3 regions of the Sporosarcina sp. So3-204 genome follow, and region 1 is predicted to be linked to each of the others. Evidence: riboswitches for the same ligand, from Rfam matches in the RefSeq annotation. Region 1 holds a riboswitch; each other region holds the start of a gene.
What was found. A riboswitch is a leader RNA that binds a small molecule or an ion and turns the genes downstream of it on or off. The one in region 1 is predicted to bind thiamine pyrophosphate.

Region 1 (2,204 bases):
TAATATTCTTGTTTGCCTAGCAGTTTGGTGTGCTTATAAACTTAAAGATGAGACTGCAAAATTAATCATAATTTTTTGGTGTTTATTTGCCTTTATTACATCAGGTTTTGAACATAGTGTTGCGAATATGACTTTGTTATCAATCTCGTTAATGGTTCCACATCCTGAAACAGTATCCTTGGTAGGAATGGCGGCAAATTTAGTACCAGTTACAATCGGCAATATCATTGGTGGAGCTATCTTCGTTGGTGCAGTTTACTGGTTCGCTAATTCCGGAAAACAAACTTGACGTCTGTAGGGGGAGTATAAGTTTATAATTTGGTTAACGGTAATGGGTCTTGCTTTCTACTCAAATAAATTACAGTCCTTATTTGTAGCGCAAGATCCATTACGTTATCCATTTCCTAATAAATGGAGCTATTATTATTTAAATTTAATTCATTACCAATCCGCCGTCAACGACTAAGTTTTGACCGGTTACTGAACGGCTCCAAGGAGAAGCAAAGAATAAAATAGCATCTGCTACATCTTCTGGTGTCGTGATTCGACCAAGTGGCGTACTTTCTTTAATTATATCAAACACGAAATCAGGAGTTGCAGCACTGGCGTCTGTTTTTAATAGCAGTCCACCTGAAACCATATTCGTCGTAATCCCGTTAGCCCCAAGTTCCTTTGCCATATTACGTGTCATCCCAAGTAGTGCGGCTTTACTCGTATTATAGTCATGGTAGGGTACTACAGGGTTTTGAAATAGGTTTGTTCCGATATTGATAATTCGGCCGAAGTTAGCGTTTGCCATATCCTCACGTCCAGCTTGCAATGTGTTTAATGTAGCTTTAACACTGCCTTCAAATTGACTATTGAAATCTTCCCAGCCAATTTTATCTAATTGTTTACGTGCATCGCCATTAAATGAAAAATTTATTAGCGCATTATTTATGATTGTCGTAATAGATTGTCCAAAATGGTTTTTAGCTTCCTCGAACATCGCCTTAACTTCATCTGTATTCCTGACATCTGCTCGAATTGCCAAAGCCTGATTTCCGCCAATTTCATCTACAACTCCATTGGCTTTATCCTCACTATTAAAATAGTTTACAATAACCTTTGCACCTTGTTTCCCGAATGCCTTCGCTACTGCGGCGCCAAGTCCTCTACTTCCACCTGTTACTAATACAACTTGATCATTAATTTCCAATTATTCCAGCTCCCTTTTTTTAGACACAAAAAAAGACCACTAGAAAGTGATCAGCATATACAAATTACGTATCTGCCACTTTCCTCCGCCGGTATCACCCGGATCAGGTTCAAAGGGTCAGAGTTTCCTCTTCTCAGCCATATGGCTCCCCTAGTGATCTAACATATTTTGTTTCATTATAAGTATATCATAATCTTTTGAAAGTCATGAATGAATAATATATTTACCTAATCTATGATATTCAATACAAATTAAGTAAATTCAATTGTATAATAGATATGTAAAGGCTATTAATAAAAAGATTACTAAATAATTGTGTGAATAATCGTAATTAACTCGTCTTTATAAATATATTTATTTTACTTTCTAATAAATGGTCGAAGGAGATATTCATAATAATGAAGTTGTCACTTAAACATCTAATATTGATGGTCGCATTGCTTTCGGTAATATTAACACTTTTTAGTAGCATTACCGCCGGATATCGTGTGAACCAAGAAAATTTAATTGAAAATACTTTAGAGAAAAACCGTGTTTATTCTCAGAAATTAGCAAAAACAACAGATGATTACTTGGGAACTACACTGCAAACATTGGGTTTCAGTTCAAAAGAGATTGCAAGATATTTAGAAAAAGAGGATAGCGATATCCTATTGGAAAATGAGGCTGAGCGTTTATTAAATCAAACAAATTCATTTAATTCCGTTGTCATTACTTCAAATGAAGGAGAAGTTATTGCGGCATCTCCTGAGTCCCTTGGTATAGTTGGTAAGCAATTAAGTTCAGTTGGTGGACTACAGGCATTAGCTGAAAGGAAGCCTTTAATTTCAAAACCCTATATTTCAATTACAAATCGTTTAATTGTATTTATATCACAACCAATTTATGATAATGAAGGGAATTACTTTGGTTTCGTAGGTGGTACGATCTATTTATTAGAAGATAATATTTTAAATATCTTGTTGGGAGAACATTTCTATCAAGATGGATCCTATGTGTATGTGGT
Region 2 (2,204 bases), 920 kb from region 1:
CCGCAATCATAATATTGTCAATAATTGTGCGCCATGGAAGAAGAAGATCACGTTGTGGCATATAGCCCACATCCCCCATTTCAATGAACTTGCCATTCACGGAAATAGTGCCTTCTTCTGGATGAAGAAGGCCCGTGATCAACCTTAAAATCGTACTTTTTCCCGAGCCACTTTTACCAATCATCGAGACGAACTCCCCTTGACAAATGGTTAAATTAAAGCTGGTTAACACTTGATTTCGTTCTTTATTTTCATTCATAAATGAATAGGAGACATCTTTTAGAACAAGGGTCATTTTTCCGCCTCCATTTCCAAGATTAATTACGACTAGATAAAAGGATGTCGATTGTTTTTCAGATTGGCCATTCTTCTTTTGTATAGTTCATTTTCCAAAACAGATATTCATATTTTGATGCCATTTGGAAGTGTTTCTCAATTTGAGCAAGTTCACGTTCTGGTTTTCCTTCTGTCAACTGATCCATCAGCTCAATTAACCATTTTGCTCCCGCCGCAAACTCCTCTGAATCGTACGTATCAACCCATTTTGCATACTTATTCGTCTCCATTTGATCACCGTATTGCGCTCTTAGAAGCTTTCCTATTTCCCAGTAATCCCAAGCACATGGTAGTAAACAAGAGACGAGTTCAACTAAAGAACCATTTTGTGCAACGTTTAACATATAACGTGTATAGGCTAGATTCGTAGGCGTTGGTTCAGTTGCTTCAAGTTCTTCGTTCGAAATACCAAACTCTGCAGCAAACGCACGATGTAAGTCCATTTCAAAATGAATGGTATCGTTCAATGTTTTTGAAAAGCTCTGCATCATTTCTAAATCTAAGGATTTTTGCACACCTACAGCAAATAACTTTGAGTAGTCGACCAAATACACATAATCCTGTTTCATATAATAGATAAACTTATCTTCTGAAAGCGTTCCTTTTCCAATCTCCTGAACGAATGGGTGCATATGACTTTTCTCCCAAATCGGTTGTGCATTTTCAAATAGCCTATCAGTAAATTTTTTCGTTTTTGTAATTGTCATGTTTAATTCCTCCTGTGTAGTTTTAATAGTCATTCTTTTTTCGCGTTCTTTCATCATTGAGTTACCACCCCAACGAATTCCTCTTTACGTCCGCCTATTAATCTAGAAACAATACTCTGTATCTAAATCATCCAAGTCCCCCAGTTTTTATCGTTATTTTAGGCAATATAAAAACCGCCTTCCATGATCGGAAAGCGGCCGTTGTCTACACTATAAAAAAACCTGATTGTAGGGTGTCAGCTGCTTCCCTACGCTAGTACTAACTAGATCAGGTTCAAAGGGTTTACATCATCGATGTGTCTCAGCCTACTCAGGCCCCCCTAGCAAAAAATATTCAATTGGTAAACATATGAAGAACTGATTACTACTTTAGATTATCACAAAACAAGAAAAATACAACCATTTTGTCAGTTTAGAAGGAACTCTTAAACAAACAGCAATAAATATGGTCAGTTAATTCTTTCTCATTCAAGACAATCTACTAGCTATACACATGCACTTAACATTAATCCATCATTGCCCCAAGTATTTCATACGAACGAAGTCTTGCCGCATGGCTAAATGTGCCAGAGCTCACAATAAACTCATCGGCTTTTGTCGCTTGAAGAAATGCTTCTAGCTTCAGTTTTGCTGTTTCTGGACTGCCTACAATCGTTGACGGAGATTCTAGCATTTGAGATACCGCAGCTTGTTCAAATGAAGACCACGTTGCATTTTTATCTTCTAATGGCGGTTTGATTTGTGTCGGAACTCCTTTTCGCAAGTTTAAAAAATGCTGTTGCATAGAAGTCGCTAAATAAAGTGCATCTTCATCTGTATCCGCAGTTACTAAACTAATTCCCATCATGACATACGGCTCTTTTAAATCTTTGGAAGGTTTAAAATTCTGATGATAAATTTGCAAAGCTTGTAGCGCAAATTGAGGTGCAAAATGACTTGCAAACGAAAACGGTAAACCGAGTTCCGCAGACAATCGCGCACTGAAATCACTTGAACCAAGAAGCCAAATTGGAATGTCTGCACCGCCACCAGGCACCGCTCTCACACGCAATGTCGGATCATCCGCAAAATATGTACGCAGTTCTGCAAGCTGTTCTGGAAATTGGTCCGATCCATTATTAAGTGTACGACGGAGTGCATAGGCAGTTGCTTGATCACTCC
Region 3 (2,204 bases), 420 kb from region 1:
TCATATTCAGCGATAGGGGCTGAGAGCGCACCTTTGTCTTCGAATAGACGTCCTCCAATTTCATCGATTTCTTTCGTTGTCATTCCGGGTTTAGTCGATTCTTTCATGGTATCCCGGATTTCAGCGACTATTTTTCCAATCTTTTTTAGACCTTCAAAGTCTTGATCAGTTTTTGCGATCATGATGCTCAAATCCTTTCTTCCGCTCATTTTATTTCATCTTATACTATATCACATGAGACAACACAAAAATGCCTACTTTAACTTAAAAAAGTAGGGAGTTTGTGTTGATAATTTTCATTACTTCAGTATTTTAACTCCTTGAAATACATTCCAAATTAGGATGACCAAAAATAAAAGGCCATATAAAATTGTGAATATAAATGGAGCTATACTTAAAAGGTCAAATTCACCAGTCATTATGGAAGTCATTCTACGTTCGACTGAAAATAATGAAATTGAAAAAATAATAAAACCTAAAATTAATACAATAGCAGGAAGTAGATGTGAAATAAATGAACGTTTTGCATGTATTTTAACTTCTTTATCATCAGTAACTAAATAAATGATAAAAGGCAGTAGTAAGGGGAAGAAGAAAAAACTAAAATAGCATAGCGCGGATAATAATTTATTGTTTGTCATAGTGTCTTCGCTCCTATACAAGTAGTATAGAGTCAGCTTGCTTAATAGTTGGTGGTCTTATACAATATAGGAAGAAGTAATTAACCCACAAGGGGAGCTTTATTAGCTGAGATAGGACATTATGTCCTGACCCTTTAAACCTGTAAGATAATTCTTGCGTAGGGATGTGGATGGAAACCGGTATGAAATAACGAGGGTATTTCCCTGACTTATTTTAGACGTCCCATTCAATCTGGGATGTCTTTTTTTATTCCCAAACCCCTGCGTAAAAGATAGGGAGAGAAATTTATTGGATAGAAAACGTTTACTTTTTTTACTAGAAGTTGCAATTTTAGGGGCTATCTCGTTGATACTTGATAAGATTGGCTTTTCGTTTCCACAAGGTGGTGCGATTACACTTTCGATGCTACCTATAATCGTCATGGCTTTTCGTTGGGGACTTGCAGGTGGGGTATTAACAGGATTTGTTAGTGGTTTATTACAAGCGATTACTGGTGGAACTGTTTTTACACCACTCCAAGCGTTCCTAGATTATTTTGTTGCTTATCCGCTCGTAGGCGTCGCTGCGTTGACGGGAAGCTGGCTAGTTAGAAGTCGGTTAAAAGGCAGCAAAAGAGGGGTAACAACTGCCATTATCGTTGGAACAGTATTAGGTGGGATCCTTCGTTACATCATTCACTTTATAAGTGGTATCGTTTTTTTCGGAAGTTACGCACCCGAGGGAACGCCAGTTTGGAAGTATTCACTTATTTACAATGGTTCTTATATGATTCCAGCAACAATATTATCAGCAATGGTTGCTGTTTTCTTGTTTACAACAGCCCCACGCCTCTTGAAACGTACATAGAAAAATCGCCAACCCTTATTGGGAAGGCGATTTTTCAAACTTGTCTTGTTTGATTAGAAAAAAACTTATCCCAATAACTGCTGTTAAGAATAGGGCTACAGACGTTACAAACAATGAATCAAAACCATTCTTTACTGCAATTCCAATGAAAGTCCACATGAATACGCAGTTTAATGGTATATCTTTATGGTGATATAAGAAATGTAGTGCTATTGCAGCTGCAACGGTTAAGAAAATAACAGTCCAAAGGGAAATACTTACGCCCCAACCGCTCCATTCCCAAAGTGTTAGAACATAATTCATATTTTCAATAAATAAAATAATAATCCAGCCTAAGTAAAGTGAAATAGGAACTCTTTGCAAAAAGCGGTTTTCAGTTTTTGGATACGTAAAGTACAATGCCGTTAAAGTTGCCAGAAGTGCAGCCATTACAACAATCGACCAATTAAAAAAACCATAATGCCAAAGCAAAATCCAAAAGACGCTGAATAAGGAACTAAAATTAAAGTAAATCGATCTTTTTTTCATAATAGGCAAGTTGATCTTCCCTAGATTGGTCCAAAAACCATATAACCAGATAGCAAGGAATGTATGAATAATTCCCCAAATGATAAAAGTGTAGTTTGATGGTGTGAAAAGTACTGGAAGTCTATTGGCTATTTCAACTGTCGTTTTTCCATTTAGTGGTACTAAATTAGCAATTAAATAAAAAGCAA

Region 2: another riboswitch for thiamine pyrophosphate. It lies ahead of tenA (thiaminase II); the one in region 1 lies ahead of AC3RV6_RS13085 (3-oxoacyl-ACP reductase).
Region 3: another riboswitch for thiamine pyrophosphate. It lies ahead of thiT (energy-coupled thiamine transporter ThiT); the one in region 1 lies ahead of AC3RV6_RS13085 (3-oxoacyl-ACP reductase).

Annotation. Positions count from the first base shown of each region.
Region 1 covers NZ_CM176485.1:2,666,583-2,668,786, reverse strand. The annotation lists gene AC3RV6_RS13090 (formate/nitrite transporter family protein) at 1-289, shown strand, start outside; gene AC3RV6_RS13085 (3-oxoacyl-ACP reductase) at 434-1,198, opposite strand; TPP riboswitch at 1,262-1,360, opposite strand; gene AC3RV6_RS13080 (sensor domain-containing diguanylate cyclase) at 1,597-2,204, shown strand, end outside.
Region 2 covers NZ_CM176485.1:1,746,991-1,749,194, reverse strand. The annotation lists gene AC3RV6_RS08505 (ABC transporter ATP-binding protein) at 1-295, opposite strand, end outside; gene tenA (thiaminase II) at 354-1,043, opposite strand; TPP riboswitch at 1,272-1,375, opposite strand; gene AC3RV6_RS08495 (LLM class flavin-dependent oxidoreductase) at 1,549-2,204, opposite strand, start outside.
Region 3 covers NZ_CM176485.1:3,084,725-3,086,928, reverse strand. The annotation lists gene map (type I methionyl aminopeptidase) at 1-182, opposite strand, end outside; gene AC3RV6_RS15305 (magnetosome magnetite crystal formation protein family) at 300-641, opposite strand; TPP riboswitch at 722-823, shown strand; gene thiT (energy-coupled thiamine transporter ThiT) at 931-1,488, shown strand; gene AC3RV6_RS15295 (tryptophan-rich sensory protein) at 1,504-2,204, opposite strand, start outside.